Regions from separate parts of the Streptomyces sp. NPDC097107 genome, predicted to be linked through region 1. Evidence: riboswitches for the same ligand, from Rfam matches in the RefSeq annotation. Region 1 holds a riboswitch; each other region holds the start of a gene.
What was found. A riboswitch is a leader RNA that binds a small molecule or an ion and turns the genes downstream of it on or off. The one in region 1 is predicted to bind thiamine pyrophosphate.

Region 1 (5,240 bases):
TCGAGATCATGTGCGTCTCCGACACCCCGGGCAATCCGGCGGTCGAGGAGTGGGCGGACTTCCGCGAGACCGGACACGCGCACGCGATCGGACAGTGCCTGCTGTCCCAACTGGACGAGGACGCCCGCCGCGACCACCTGGACCGCTACCCGGTGCAGCCCGTCACGCCGTACACGGTGCGCGATGGCAATGCCCTGCTGAAGCGCCTGGAACGCATGCGGCGGATGACGCCGGTGACCGAGCGCCAGGAGTACGCCCTGGGGACGGTCTGCGCGGCGATCCCGATCACCGTGGGCACCACGGCCGCGACGATGGCCATTTCCCTGCCCCTCCACCAGGCCGACCGGTTGCTGCCCGCGGCGGAGCGGTTGCAGGACGAGGTGGGCCGACTTCTGGGGTCGCTCGCGATCTCTATCAGTATCTGAAAACTCACTCCTTGTGATCTGGTGTGTACGTTAAGCAAGATGCCACCAGTGTTAGAGGTTTGATTCCCGGCCAGTCGACGGCGAATGACGGGGTAGGCAATGGGCGAGTCCGTACAGGCAGAGGTCATGATGAGCTTTCTCGTGTCCGAGGAGCTCTCTTTCCGCATTCCGGTGGAGCTGCGCTACGAGACCTGTGATCCCTATGCCGTACGACTGACCTTCCATCTGCCCGGGGATGCGCCGGTCACCTGGGCTTTCGGCCGGGAGTTGCTGGTCGACGGGGTGGGTCGGCCGTGCGGTGACGGTGACGTGCGCATCGCCCCCGTCGATCCCGAGCCGCTGGCGGAGGTGCTGATCCGGCTTCAGGTCGGCAGCGACCAGGCGCTGTTCCGTTCGTCGGCGGCGCCGTTGGTGGCGTTCCTCGACCGGACCGACAAGCTGGTGCCGCTGGGGCAGGAGGGCGCGCTCGCCGACTTCGACGCCCACCTCGACGATGCCCTGGACCGCATCCTGGCGGAAGAGCAGAGCGCGGGCTGAACCGTTACGGCAGCTCTACGGCCGTGGTGCAACGCTTCGCCGTGACCGGCTGCCGATGGGTCAGCGCTTACGCCGACGGCCCCGCCCGCGTACGGGAGCCGCACCGGCGCCCGGTGTCGCACCGGCGGCCTGCGCCGCCAGTGAGCCGGCCGGTCGGTCGGCCGATACGACGAGGGCCGCGAGGGCCGTGGTGACCGGAACGGATGCCACCAGACCGATCGACCCGACCAGCGTGCGCACGATCTCCTCTGCCACCAACTCGCTGTTGGCGACCGTCCCCACCCCGCTCTGCGCGATCGAGAACAGCAGCAGCAGGGGCAGCGCGGCGCCCGCGTAGGCGAGGACGAGCGTGTTGACGACCGAGGCGATGTGGTCGCGGCCGATCCGGATACCCGCCCGGTACAGCCCCCGCCAGCCCATCGTGGGGTTGGCCTCGTGCAGTTCCCAGACCGCCGACGTCTGGGTGACCGTCACGTCGTCGAGCACACCGAGCGAACCGATGATGACTCCGGCGAGCAGCAGGCCGCTCATGTCGATCGTCGGATACAGGCCGTGGATGAGGCCGGTGTTGTCGTCCGTGTTGCCGGTGAGCGCGGCCCAGTCGATGAACAGCGATCCGAGCACGCCGATCAGCAACAGCGAGATCAGGGTGCCCAGCACCGCAACGGACGTACGGGCCGACAGGCCGTGGCACAGGTAGAGCGCGATCAGCATGATGGCGCTGGCCCCGACCACAGCCACGGCCAGCGGGTTCGACCCCTGCAGGATCGCGGGCAGGATGAAGAAGTTCAGCAGCAGGAAGCTGATGGCCAGCGAGACCAGGGCCATGAGGCCCCGCAGCCTTCCGACGACCACGACGGCGAGCGCGAAGATGCAGGCGAGCAGGGCCAGCGGCAGCCCGCGGTTGATGTCGGTCACCGAGTACTGCAGGTCCTTCGGTGCGGAGGGCTCGTAGGCGACCACCACCTTCTGGCCCTCGTGCAACTGCCGGGACTGGTCCGGCTGCACGATCTCGGTGAACGTAAGGCCCTTGTCCTTGCCGCTGTCGACGCGGATCGTCGCCCGCTTGCAGTCGCCCTGCGCCTGCTGCACCGCGGAGGAGCCCTCGGCGGTGGAGGTGTCGCCGGTCGGGGGGACGCCCGATGCGTTGACGGACTGGCAGCTCAGCTCGACCACCTTGGTGACGGTGGCGTCCTGCGTCTGCCGGTCGAAGCCGACCCCGGTGCGTTCGTGCGGCGGCGCACCGCCCGGCCACAGCAACGCGAGCCCGACCAGTACCGCCGCGGCGAACGGGATGAGGACCGCGGCGATGACCTTCCGCAGGTGCCGGGAGACGGGCGCCGCCGGTCCGTGACTGTGGGAGTGCCCGTGCCCACCCGGACCGCCGTGGCCGCCGGAACCGCCGTGGCCACCCGGACCGCCGTGGCCGCCGGAATCGCCGTGGCCGTCCCCCGCGCCGTGGCCGCCGCCCGTGTCGTCTCTGCCGCCGCCAGAGCCCGGAGCGCCGGAAGGGGCGGGGCCGGCTCCGCGGCCGTCGCCTTCCTCGGGGCCCGGTCCGCGGCGGGGCTCGTGCGGCGGAAACGGTGGATGCTGCGGTGTGGTCACCGACCGATCATCGCAAGAACGAGGGGGGCCCTCTGTTCACCGCGCCCGAATTGACGCTAGCGTGGGGGCACCTTTGTACACGCGGGAGCTCGGAGCACCGGGCTGAGAGGGCGCTGACCTCCGTTCCATCGATGTTTCACGGGAAACGTCACCGAATCCGAGTGATGTATCCCACGAAGCGTCGACAGACGGAAGCCGCTGCGTCGACCGCCGAACCTGTTACCGGGTAATGCCGGCGTAGGGAGTAGGTCTCATGACCATCAAGGACGCACGCACGCCTGCCTCCACGCAGAACTCCGCCCAGGAGGAGACCACGGAGGCCGGGAAGTCCATCGGCTGGCACAAGGCGTACGTCGAGGGTTCGCGCCCCGACCTGCGCGTGCCGGTTCGCCAGGTGCACCTCACCAACGGGCAGTCGGTCACGCTGTACGACACTTCAGGCCCGTACACCGATCCGCTCGTCGACACCGATGTCCGCAGGGGGCTCTTGCCGCTGCGGGAGAACTGGATCATCGCCCGGGGGGACACCGAGGAGTACGCGGGCCGTCCCGTTCGTCCCGAGGACGACGGAATCAAACACACCTCTCCGCGCGGCGGCCTGCGCAACCTCGACGCCGTCTTCCCCGGGCGGCCGCGCCAGCCGCGCCGGGGGAGGGACGGCAACGCGGTCACGCAGCTCGCGTACGCACGCCGGGGCGAGATCACGCCGGAGATGGAATACGTGGCAGTCCGGGAGAACGTCTCGCCGGAAGTGGTCCGGGAGGAGATCGCGGCGGGCCGTGCCGTGCTGCCTGCCAACGTCAACCACCCGGAGATCGAGCCGATGATCATCGGCAAGCGGTTCCTGGTGAAGGTCAACGCCAACATCGGCAACTCGGCGGTGACGTCCTCCATCGAGGAGGAGGTCGACAAGATGACCTGGGCGACCCGGTGGGGTGCCGACACGGTCATGGACCTGTCCACCGGCCGCAACATCCACACCACCCGCGAGTGGGTGCTGCGCAACTCCCCCGTCCCCATCGGCACCGTGCCGCTCTACCAGGCCCTGGAGAAGGTCGACGGCCGCGCCGAGGAGCTGACCTGGGAGATCTACAAGGACACCGTCATTGAGCAGGCCGAGCAGGGCGTGGACTACATGACGGTCCACGCGGGTGTGCGCCTGGCGTACGTACCGCTGACCGCGAACCGTAAGACGGGCATCGTCTCGCGCGGTGGCTCGATCATGGCGGCGTGGTGCCTGGCGCACCACAGGGAGTCGTTCCTCTACGAGAACTTCGAGGAGCTCTGCGAAATCCTCGCCGCCTACGACGTCACGTACTCCCTCGGCGACGGCCTGCGGCCGGGCTCGATCGCGGACGCCAACGACGAGGCGCAGTTCGCGGAGTTGCGCACGCTCGGGGAACTCAACTCGATCGCCAAGCGTTTCAACGTACAGACCATGATCGAGGGCCCGGGCCATGTCCCGATGCACAAGATCAAGGAGAACATCGACCTTCAGCAGGAGATCTGCGATGAAGCTCCGTTCTATACGCTCGGCCCGCTGACGACGGACGTCGCGCCGGCGTACGACCACATCACCTCCGGTATCGGTGCCGCGATGATCGCTTGGTGGGGCACGGCCATGCTTTGCTACGTCACGCCCAAGGAGCACTTGGGCCTGCCCAACCGTGACGACGTCAAGACCGGCGTCATCACCTACAAGATCGCCGCCCATGCCGCCGACCTCGCCAAGGGTCACCCAGGTGCGCAGGAGTGGGACGACGCGCTGTCGGACGCCCGTTTCGAGTTCCGGTGGGAGGACCAGTTCAACCTGGCCCTCGACCCGGACACCGCACGGGAGTTCCACGACGAGACACTGCCGGCCGAGCCCGCCAAGACGGCCCACTTCTGCTCGATGTGCGGTCCGAAGTTCTGTTCGATGAAGATCTCGCAGGACATCCGACGTGAGCACGGAGGCAGCAAGGCCGAGATCGAGGAGGGCATGGCCCAGAAGTCGAAGGAGTTCGCGGCACAGGGAAACAGGGTCTACCTGCCGTTGGCCGACTGAGTCCCTGCCCCGGTCTCACGCTGAGCGATCCTGCACACCAAGGGCGGGGGCGCTTGGCGTGGGCCCGGGACGGCGGGGCGAGTGATCTCCCGGACGGGACGCCGGGCCTGCCCTCTCCCCACCGGGGGTGCGTCTCGGCAGACTGGGTACATGACAGCCATCTCCCTGAGCAAGGGTGCCAATCTCGCCGTCGACTCCCCCGCGGTGCGCGTCGAACTCGTCTGGGCCGCCGGGCCGGGTGTGCCCGAGGTCGACGCCTCCGCGCTGCTGCTCACCTCGGCCGGACGCGTGCGGGACGACGGCGACTTCGTCTTCTACAACCAGCCCCGCCATGCGTCCGACGCGGTGAGGTACCTGGGCAAGCAGGGCGGCTCCGGTGCCGGCGCGGGTGTCACGACCGACGCCGTCGAGGTGGACCTGCGCTCGGTGGAACCGGCCGTCGACCGCATCGTCCTGTGTGCCTCGGCGGACAGCGGGACGTTCGGCCAGGTCCCGGGCCTGTCACTGCGGCTGCTGGACACCGGGACCCGCACCGAACTGGCCCGGTTCGACATGGCGGCCGGGACGGAGACCGCCCTGGTCGGCGGCGAGTTGTACCGGCGCCAGGGGAAGTGGAAGTTCCGCGC
Region 2 (5,240 bases), on a different contig from region 1:
CGCGGCGACGGACCGGCGCTCGGCGCCCGGCAGCCCGACCAGCTCCAGCAACTCCCCCACCCGCTCCCGCTGCCCGGCGCGGGAGGCGCCGCGCATGCGCGGTCCGAAGGCGATGTTTCCGGCCACGTCGCGCTGCGGGAAGAGCTGGTGGTCCTGGAACATCAGCCCGACCTCGCGCTTGTGCGCGGGCACCCCGGACTGGTCCCGCCCGTCCAGCGTCACCCGCCCGGCGTCCAGCGGCTGGAGCCCGGCGACCGCCCGCAGCAGCGTCGACTTCCCGCTGCCGCTGGGCCCGAGCACGCACACCACCTCGTGCTCGGCGACCCCCAGGTCGACGGCGTCGAGCACGGCCCGCCCGCCGAAACGGACGGTCGCACCTTCGAGGTTCAGCAGCATCCGCAGCACTCCCGCATCCCTGGAACTCCCGCGTCCGTGGAACTCCGCGCATCCCTAGGACTCCCGCACCGTGCATCTCCGCGCATCCCTAGAACTCCCCGCTCCGGTCGGTCCGCAGCCGCTCCAGCACCACCAGGGCCACGGCGCACACCAGCATCAGAATCGTCGACAGGGCCATGGCCTGGCCGTAGTTCATGTCCCCGGGCCGTCCGAGCAGCCGCGCCACGGCGACCGGCAGCGTCGGGTTGTCGGGCCGCGCGATGAACACGGTCGCCCCGAACTCCCCGAGCGACACCGCGAAGGCGAACCCGGCCGCGACCAGCAGCGCCCGCCGCACCATCGGCAGGTCCACCTCCCGCCACACCCGCCACGGCGACGCCCCGAGTACCGCCGCCGCCTCCCGCAGCCGTACGTCCACCGCCCGCAGCACCGGCAGCATGGTCCGTACGACGAAGGGGACGCCGACCAGCGCCTGCGCGAGCGGCACGAGGATCCAGGAGGCTCTGAGATCCAGCGGGGGTTCGTCCAGTGCGATCAGGAACCCGAAGCCGACGGTCACGGCGGACACCCCGAGCGGCAGCATCAGCAGCGCGTCGAAACCGCGTACGAAGCGGCCCGCGTCGCGGCGGGCGAGCGCGGTGGCGGCCAGCGCGCCGATCACCACGGCGATGGCGGTTGCGGCGACGGCGTACTGGAGGCTGTTGCCGATGGCCTCGATCGGCGGGACGAGGAAGGTGCCGCCGTCCTCCCGGGTCAGCGCCCGGTAGTAGCCGAAGCCGGGTGCACCGAGCGACCGCTCGACCAGCACGGCGAGCGGCAGCACGAGCAGTACGGCGACGGTGACCAGGACCCCGGCCAGCAGCGCCCGCTGCCCGGTCCCACGGGGCCGGCGCGCGGTCGTGGCCGCGTCCACCAGCCGCAGGGCCGTCTCCCGCCGCCGTACCGTCCAGGCGTGCACGGCGAGGACGGCGGCCACCGCGCCGAACTGGATCAGCGTCAGCACGGCCGCCGTGGACAGGTCGAAGATCTGCGAGGTCTGCCGGTAGATCTCCACCTCCAGGGTGGAGAAGGCCGGTCCGCCGAGGATCTGGACGACGCCGAAGGACGTGAAGGTGAACAGGAACACCATCAGCGCGGCGGCGGCCACGGCGGGCGCCAGCGCGGGCAGCGTCACCTGCCGCCAGGCCTTCAGCCGCGAGGCGCCGAGCATCCGCGCGGCCTCCTCCTGCCGCGGGTCGAGCTGCGCCCAGAGGCCGCCGACGGTGCGTACGACGACGGCGTAGTTGAAGAAGACGTGCGCGAGCAGGATCGCCCACACGGTGGTGTCCAGCCGTACGCCCCACAGCTCGTCGAGCAGCCCGCCGCGTCCGACCAGCGCCAGGAACGCCGTGCCGACGACGACCGTCGGCAGCACGAACGGCACGGTCACCACGGCCCGCAGGACCTGCTTGCCGGGGAAGTCGAACCGGGCGAAGACGTACGCGCCGGGCAGTGCGATGAGCAGGGTGAGCGCGGTGGAGGCCAGCGCCTGCCAGGTGGTGAACCACAGCACGTGCCGGACGTCGGGCTGGGCGAGTACGTCGACGATGCGTCCGAACTGCCAGGATCCGTCGATCCGCAGTCCGCGCGCGACGATCGCGGCGACGGGGTAGGCGAAGAACACCGCGAAGAACGCGACGGGCACGGCCATCAGGGCCGGCCGCGCCGCGCTCCCGCGCGAAGTCCTGGCCTTGCCTACTTCAGTACGAGTGAGGTCCACGACTTGACCCACTGGTCGCGATCGCCGGCGATCTTCGCCGGGTCCATGGTCTGCGGGTCCTCGGCCTGCGGCCCGAACTTCCTGAACGCCTCGGGGATCCGCGCGCCCTCCCGCACCGGGTAGACGAACATGTTCAGCGGCATGTCCTCCTGGAACTCCTTGCCGACGAGGAAGTCGAGGAGCGCCTTGCCGCCCTCGGTGTTCTCGGCGTTGCTCAGCAGGCCCGCGTACTCGACCTGACGGAAGCAGGTGCCGGTGGCGACGCCCGTCGGCGCGGTGCCGGGCTGCGGGTCGGCGTAGATGACCTCGGCGGGCGGGGACGAGGCGTAGGAGACGACGAGCGGGCGGTCGCCCTTGGCCTTCTTGCCGCCGGACGAACCGGAGAACTCCTCGTTGTACGCCTGCTCCCAGCCGTCGACGACCTTGAGGCCGTTCGCCTTCAGCTTCTTCCAGTAGTCCTGCCAGCCGTCGTCCCCGTACTCGGCGGCGGTGCCGAGCAGGAAGCCGAGGCCGGGCGAGGAGGTGCCCGCGTTCTCGGTGACGAGCAGGTCCTTGTACTCGGGCTTGATCAGGTCGTCGAAGGAGTCCGGCGGGGTCAGCTTGTGCTTGCTGAAGTACGCCTTGTCGTAGTTGACACAGACGTCACCGGTGGTGACGGGCGTGACCCGGTGCTTGTCCTGGTCGGCCCGGTACTCGGGGCGGATCCGGTCGGAACCCTTCGCCTCGTACGGCTGGAACAGCCCGTTGTCGAGCGCGCGGGACAGCAGCGTGTTGTCGACGCCGAAGAAGACGTCGCCCTGGGGGTTGTCCTTGGTGAGGACGGCCTTGTTGACGGCCTGCCCGGCGTCGCCGTCCTCCAGCACCCGGACCTTGTAGCCGGAGCTCTTCTCGAAGGCGGCGATGACGTCCTTCGAGGCGGCCCACGAGTTGTGGCTGACGAGGGTCACGGTCCTGGAGTCGCCGGAGCCCTGGCTGCCGCCGTCGGACGATCCGCAGGCGGCCAGGCCGCCGACCATGCCGAGCCCGACGGCCAGGACGGTGGCCTTCTTTGTGATGCTCACTGAATTCCTCCTGGGTGACCAGGAGAAGACGCGGCCCCGCCCGGAACCCCTGGCGAGGGTCCCGGGCAGGGCGCAACAGCTCGAGTGGTGACCGATCTCCCTACCCAGAATGACCTGGGCCAGGTTCGGAGGGTCTGCGGCCGGTGCCGCACTCTCAGCGCTGTGGCGCTCCCCTGTCGGAATATGAAGATGTGGTTCCGGACGTACTTCCGTATGACGTCGTCGTACGACGATGTACGACGCCGGTCAGGTTACCGCTCGCTCGCGGCGAGCTGACCACACGCCCCGTCGATCTCTTGCCCACGGGTGTCCCGGATCGTCACCGGCACACCATGCGCCGCGATCGCCTCGACGAACGCCTTCTCGTCCTCGGGCCGCGAAGCGGTCCACTTCGAGCCGGGCGTGGGGTTGAGCGGGATGAGGTTGACGTGCACGGGCCTGCTCTTGAGCATCCGCCCGAGCCGGTCGCCGCGCCACGCCTGGTCGTTGATGTCCCGGATCAGCGCGTACTCGATCGACAGCCGCCGGCCCGACCGTTCCGCGTACTCGAACCCGGCGTCCAGCACCTCACGCACCTTCCACCGCGTATTGACCGGGACGAGGGTGTCGCGCAGCTCGTCGTCCGGCGCGTGCAGCGAGATCGCGAGGCGGCACTTGAAGCCCTCGTCGGCGAAACGGTGGATGGCCGGCACGAGGCCGACCGTGGAGACGGTGATGCCGCGCTGGGAGAGACCCAGTCCGTCGGGCTCGGGGTCGGTGAGGCGGCGGATGGAACCGACGACGCGGTTGTAGTTGGCGAGGGGCTCGCCCATGCCCATGAACACGATGTTGCTCAGCCGGGCCGGTCCGCCGGGGACCTCACCGTCCCGCAGGGCACGCATCCCGTCCACGATCTGGTGCACGATCTCGGCGGTGGACAGATTCCGGTCCAGGCCCGCCTGCCCCGTGGCACAGAACGGGCAGTTCATTCCGCAGCCCGCCTGGGAGCTGATGCACATGGTCACCCGGTCCGGGTAACGCATGAGGACGGACTCGACGAGCGTCCCGTCGAACAGCTTCCACAGCGTCTTGCGGGTGGTGCCCTGGTCGGTCGACAGGTGCCGCACGACCGACATCAGCTCGGGCAGCAGCGCCTCCCGGAGCCCCTGGCGCGAGCCGGCGGGGATGTCGGTCCACTGCTCGGGGTCGTGCGCGTACCGCGCGAAGTAGTGCTGCGAGAGCTGCTTCGCACGGAACGGCTTCTCGCCGATCGCGGCGACGGCCTCCTTGCGCTCGGCGGGCGTGAGGTCGGCGAGGTGCCGCGGCGGCTTCTTGGCTCCGCGGGGGGCGACGAATGTGAGTTCTCCGGGCTTAGGCATGGCTGTACCAGTGTCGCAGATCGACTTGGGTGGCCTGCGGGAGACCAGGCCGGGCGTGACCGAGCGCCCGGATCGGCGTTGTGACTTCCGATTGGCGAAGCAGGGGACGCGATGTCGTTCCCCGCATGTCCCGCGGCGCCGCATGGCCGCCGCTTGACCTGGACCAAGCTTGAGTTTTTAGGCTCCGTTCAGAGTCGCAGGAAGCGATCCGCAAGAACCGTTCAGCGTGCTTTTCGAGGAGGTTCGCCATGAGCGAGCACACAGCCCATTTCGAGATCCCCGACCGCTACCGCTATGCCGTGATCCCGCACATCATGGTCGACGACGCCGCCGCGGCGATCGACTTCTACCAGCGGGCGTTCGGCGCCCGTGAGAACTTCCGGATCGACGCTCCGGGCGGTGGGATCATGCACGCCGAGATCACCATCGGGCGGTCGACCCTGATGCTGGGCGACTCCAGCGTGGACGAGGCGGAGGCCGGCTCCTTCGCCGCCCCGGCCTCGCTCGGCGGCGGCACGTCCGTCACGTTGCACGTCTTCGTGCCGGACGTCGACAGCCTGGCGGAGCGGGCCGAGGCCGCCGGGGCGGAGATCCTCCAGCCGCCGAAGGACATGTTCCACGGTGACCGCACCGTCATCCTCAAAGACCCTTCGGGTCACATGTGGG
Region 3 (5,240 bases), on a different contig from region 1:
GTTGTCCCAGTGGTGCACCAGGAGCCGCTCGCCGTAGCGGCCGGACGGGAAGGAGGCACAGTCGCCGACCGCGTAGACGTCCGGGACGGAGGTGCGCAGGCGGTCGTCGGCCAGGACGTCGCCGTGCGCGCCGAGGTCGATCCCGGAACCGGCGAGCCAGGCGGTGGCGGGCCGGGCTCCGATGCCGACGACGACCGCGCCGGCGGGCAGCCGCGAGCCGTCGTCGAGGACGACGACGTGGCCGGGCGCGCCGGGTCCGCCGGGCTTCCCGGGACCGCCCGTCTCGACGCGCTCCACGCGCGCGTGGGTGCGCAGTACGGCGCCCGAGTCGGCGTACCAGCCGGTCATCGGCGCGGCGACCTCGGCGGGCAGAGCGCCGGCGAGGGGCCGGCCGGCGGCCTCCACGACGGTCACGGCGCAGCCCGCCTCCCGCGCGGCGGTGGCGAACTCGGCGCCGATCCAGCCCGCGCCGACGACCACGATGTCGTGCTGCCGGGCGAGCACCGGCCGCAGCCGTTCGGCGTCGTCCAGGGTGCGCAGCAGGTGCACTCCGGGCACGCCCTGCGCACCGGGCAGCCGGATCGGTTCGGCGCCGGTCGCGAGGACGAGGAGGTCGTACGGCACAGGTCCGTCGGAGGTGTCCAGGACGTGCGCGCGGGGGCGGACGCCCAGGGCCTCGCAGCCGAGCCGCAGGCTGATGCCGAGCGCCTGGAAGTCGACGTCGAAGGCGGAGCCCTCGGCCGTGCCGAGCAGGACGGCCTTGGACAGCGGGGGACGGTCGTACGGCTGGTGCGGCTCCGCGCCGATCAGGGTCACGGTGCCGGTGAAGCCCTGCTCCCGCAGGGCGACCGCGGTCTGCACGCCCGCCATGCCGGCGCCCACCACGACCACGCGGCGCTCCGCGTCCGCTCCCCGTTCCCGGGTCTGCTCCTGCGTCTGCTCGCTCACCTGATCACCTTAGACACCGGCACCTGGTCGGTCAGTGCCCGTGCGCGGTGACCTGCTCCACAACGCTCGTCCCGCTGCCCCGCTGCGACTCCCACTCCCAGGCCTCGTCCAGGCGCACCCGCCCGTCCGGCAGCTCGGCGACGGTCGACACGCAGTGTCCCGACGACGTGCTTCCGTCGGTCTTGAGCTGCACGTACCGGAAGTCGAGGCGGTCGCCCTCCCTGGTGCCCACCAGCCGCCCCCGGACGACGTCACCGCCCGCGTACTCGGCCCATACGGCGCCGTCCTGCTCGTGATAGGTGAAGCGGGTGCGCGTACCCACCTGGCCGGGCGCCTGGTCGGCGACGGGGGCGAGAACGAGACCGTCGAGTGAACGCGCCACGGGCGGAGGCTCCCTTACGAGTGCGATGTGCTGCGGGCTAGGGTGGCCAACGTAAAGCACTCGCGGGAGCCCGGACGCACCGGGCTGAGAGGGAGGCTGGCGGCCTCCGACCGTACGAACCTGATCCGGGTCATGCCGGCGAAGGGAGGGGCTGGACGCCCATGTCGTCACCACCGACTTCCGCTTCCGTGTCCGGAGCCGCCGCGAGGCCCGCGTCGTCGCGTACGCCGGACGTCCTCGTCGTCGGCGGCGGGATCATCGGCCTGGTCACTGCCTGGCGGGCCGCGCAGCGCGGGCTCGCCACGGCTCTCGTGGACCCCGAGCCGGGCGGTGGGGCCGCCCAGGTGGCCGCCGGGATGCTGGCCGCCGTGACGGAGCTGCACTACGGCGAGCAGACGCTGCTCGCGCTGAACCTCGCCTCGGCCCGCCGCTACCCGGAATTCGCGGCCGAGCTGGCCGACCTGACGGGCCACGACCTCGGTTACCGCCGGTGCGGCACCCTCGCCGTCGCGCTGGACGCCGACGACCGGGCCCACCTGCGGGAACTGCACGCGCTCCAGCAGCGGTCGGGCCTGGAGTCCGAGTGGCTGTCGGGGCGCGAGTGCCGGCGCCTGGAGCCGATGCTCGCGCCGGGCGTGCGCGGGGGCCTGCGGGTGGACGGCGACCACCAGATCGACCCCCGCCGCCTCGCCGGCGCGCTGGTGGCCGCCTGCGAGCGCGCGGGCGTCGTCTTCCACCGGGTGTGGGCCGACCGGCTCACCGTCGGGCGCGGCGGCGAGCGGGCCACGGGTGTCGTCACGGCCGACGGCACCGCGCTGGAGGCCGGGCAGGTGGTACTGGCCTCAGGCAGCCTGAGCGGGCGGTTCACGGGCGTCCCCGAGGACGTGCTGCCGCCGGTGCGGCCCGTGAAGGGGCAGGTGCTGCGGCTGACGATGCCGCGGACGCACGGGCCGCTGCTGAACCGGACGGTGCGTGCCGTGGTGCGCGGCAACCCCCTCTACCTGGTGCCCCGGGAGAGCGGCGAGCTGGTCGTCGGCGCCACCAGCGAGGAGCTGGGCTGGGACACGACGGTGACCGCGGGCGGCGTCTACGAGTTGCTGCGCGACGCCCACGAGCTGGTCCCCGGCATCACCGAGCTGCCTCTGGTGGAGACCCGGGCGGGCCTGCGCCCCGGGTCCCCGGACAACGCCCCGCTGCTCGGCCCGACCGGGCTGGCGGGCCTGCTGCTCGCCACCGGGCACTTCCGCAACGGCGTCCTGCTCACCCCGGTCACCGGCGACGCCATGGCACACGTCCTGACCACCGGGGAGCTGCCGGCGGAGGCCCGCCCCTTCACCCCCCGGCGCTTCGGCGCCGCTCCCGCACTCCAGCGACTCTCGGAGCAGCCCGCATGAACATCTCCGTCAACGGCGAGCCGCGCCAGGTGGCTCCCGGCACGGCCCTGGACGCCCTGGTGGGCACGCTCACCGCGGCGCCGTCCGGTGTGGCCGCCGCCCTGAACGAAACCGTCGTCCCGCGCGCGCAGTGGCCCGCCACCGCGCTGGCCGACGGCGACCGCGTCGAAGTCCTCACCGCCGTCCAAGGAGGCTGACCATGGCCGACGATCCCTTCGTCCTCGGCGGTACGTCCTACGGGTCCCGCCTGATCATGGGCACCGGCGGGGCGCCCAGCCTCGACGTGCTGGAGCGCGCACTCGTGGCCTCCGGGACCGAGCTGACGACCGTCGCGATGCGGCGCGTCAACGCCTCGGTGCACGGGTCCGTGCTGTCGGTGCTCGAGAAGCTCGGCATCCGGGTGCTGCCGAACACGGCCGGCTGCTTCACCGCCGGGGAGGCCGTCCTCACCGCCCGCCTCGCGCGCGAGGCCCTCGGCACCGACCTCGTGAAGCTGGAGGTCATCGCCGACGAGCGCACCCTGCTGCCGGACCCGATCGAGCTGCTGGACGCGGCGGAGACGCTGGTCGACGACGGGTTCACGGTGCTGCCGTACACGAACGACGACCCGGTCCTGGCGCGGAAGCTGGAGGACGTCGGGTGCGCCGCGATCATGCCGCTCGGTTCGCCGATCGGGTCGGGGCTGGGCATCCGCAACCCGCACAACTTCGAGCTGATCGCGGAGCACGCGGGTGTGCCGGTGATCCTGGACGCGGGGGCCGGTACGGCGTCGGACGTGGCGCTGGCGATGGAGCTGGGGTGTGCGGGTGTGATGCTCGCCTCGGCGGTGACGCGGGCGCAGGAGCCGGTGCTGATGGCGGAGGGGATGCGGTTCGCCGTGGAGGCGGGGCGCTGTGCGCGGCGGGCGGGGCGGATTCCGCGGCGGCGGTTCGCCGAGGCGTCGTCTCCCGCGGAGGGCCTCGCGGCGCTGGATCCGGAGCGGCCCGCTTTTCAGTAGTCCCGGGTTGTCCTGGCGTTTCGTCTCCCACCCACGCGCCGCCCGTTTCCAGTCGGACAAGTGGGCCTCGCCCGCGGGGGTACGTCGCCGTCGGCGGCCGGCCGTGCGTGGGAAGCGTCACAGGTGCGCTGCAGTACCGCACCCGATCGTCGGCGACGACGCCGGGTGTCCGTGGTGGCTCGTAGACTCACCTGCGTGGACACGACCCTTCAGGACCCTCTCGTCGGGCAGGTGCTCGACGGCCGGTACCGCGTCGAGGCGCGGATCGCGGTGGGCGGGATGGCCACGGTCTACCGGGCCGTGGACACCCGCCTGGACCGCGTGCTCGCGCTGAAGGTGATGCACCCGACGCTCGCGACCGACGCCACCTTCGTGGAGCGGTTCATCCGCGAGGCGAAGTCGGTGGCCCGGCTCGACCACCCCAACGTCGTACAGGTGTTCGACCAGGGGGCCGAGGGGGCGTACGTCTACCTGGCCATGGAGTACATCGCCGGCTGCACCCTGCGTGACGTGCTGCGCGAGCGCGGGGCGCTGCGGCCGCGGGCCGCGCTGGACATCCTGGAGCCGGTGCTGGCCGCGCTCGGCGCCGCGCACCGGGCCGGATTCGTGCACCGGGACATGAAGCCGGAGAACGTCCTGATAGGCGACGACGGCCGGGTCAAGGTCGCCGACTTCGGCCTGGTCCGGGCCGTGGACACGGTCACCAGCACCACCGGCTCCGTCCTCGGCACCGTCTCGTACCTGGCGCCCGAGCAGATCGAACACGGCACCGCCGACCCCAGGGTCGACGTGTACGCCTGCGGCGTCGTCCTGTACGAGATGCTGACCGGCGGCAAGCCGCACGACGGGGACTCCCCCGCCCAGGTGCTCTACAAGCACCTGCACGAGGACGTGCCGCCGCCGTCGGCCGCCGTGCCGGGGATGGCGTACGAGCTGGACGAGCTGGTCGCCTCGGCGACCGCGCGCAACCCGGAGATCCGGCCGCACGACGCCGTGGCGCTGCTCTCGCAGGCCCGCCAGGCGCGCGGGGCGCTGAGCGCGGACCAGCTGGACGCGGTGCCACCGCAGGCGCTCGCCGCGGAGCACGACAACGCCGAGGACCGCACGAGCGTGATCCCGCGCGCGCTGACAATGCCCCGGCCGCTGCCCGTCGACGAGGACGAGGCCGGCGGCCACGGTGGCGCCGGGTTCCCCGCGGACGGGATCCACCGCACCAGCCGGCTGGCGGCTCCCCCGCCGGCGCCGCCCCGGCGCCGGCGGCCGGAGCTGCGGCGCGGCCCGCTGACGATCGTCGTGGCCGTACTGCTGGTGCTCGGCGTCGGCACGGGCGTCTGGTACATCAACTCCGGCCAGTTCACCAAGGTGCCGCCGCTGCTGTCCAAGACCGAGGCGCAGGCCCGGGACCGGCTGGAGGACTCCGGGCTGGACGCAGGCACGGTCCGGCACGCTTACAGCGACACCGTGGAGCGCGGCAAGGTCATCAGCACCGACCCCGGAGTGGGCACCCGCATCCGGAAGA

Region 2: linked by a shared signal. The riboswitch ahead of ACIQ1J_RS32255 (thiamine ABC transporter substrate binding subunit) and the one ahead of thiC (phosphomethylpyrimidine synthase ThiC) in region 1 are both predicted to bind thiamine pyrophosphate.
Region 3: linked by a shared signal. The riboswitch ahead of thiO (glycine oxidase ThiO) and the one ahead of thiC (phosphomethylpyrimidine synthase ThiC) in region 1 are both predicted to bind thiamine pyrophosphate.

The regions. Positions count from the first base shown of each region.
Region 1 is NZ_JBIWEF010000002.1:180,074-185,313, reverse strand. Features, by position in the region: gene ACIQ1J_RS04520 (IclR family transcriptional regulator) at 1-425, shown strand, start outside; gene ACIQ1J_RS04515 (SsgA family sporulation/cell division regulator) at 525-962, shown strand; gene ACIQ1J_RS04510 (YibE/F family protein) at 1,023-2,567, opposite strand; TPP riboswitch at 2,639-2,828, shown strand; gene thiC (phosphomethylpyrimidine synthase ThiC) at 2,821-4,614, shown strand; gene ACIQ1J_RS04500 (VWA domain-containing protein) at 4,765-5,240, shown strand, end outside.
Region 2 is NZ_JBIWEF010000018.1:48,023-53,262, reverse strand. Features, by position in the region: gene ACIQ1J_RS32265 (ABC transporter ATP-binding protein) at 1-396, opposite strand, end outside; gene ACIQ1J_RS32260 (ABC transporter permease) at 485-2,086, opposite strand; gene ACIQ1J_RS32255 (thiamine ABC transporter substrate binding subunit) at 2,131-3,216, opposite strand; TPP riboswitch at 3,296-3,401, opposite strand; gene rlmN (23S rRNA (adenine(2503)-C(2))-methyltransferase RlmN) at 3,468-4,574, opposite strand; gene ACIQ1J_RS32245 (VOC family protein) at 4,823-5,240, shown strand, end outside.
Region 3 is NZ_JBIWEF010000001.1:377,996-383,235, forward strand. Features, by position in the region: gene ACIQ1J_RS01770 (NAD(P)/FAD-dependent oxidoreductase) at 1-870, opposite strand, end outside; gene ACIQ1J_RS01775 (hypothetical protein) at 980-1,330, opposite strand; TPP riboswitch at 1,383-1,494, shown strand; gene thiO (glycine oxidase ThiO) at 1,492-2,724, shown strand; gene thiS (sulfur carrier protein ThiS) at 2,721-2,921, shown strand; gene ACIQ1J_RS01790 (thiazole synthase) at 2,924-3,721, shown strand; gene pknB (Stk1 family PASTA domain-containing Ser/Thr kinase) at 3,917-5,240, shown strand, end outside.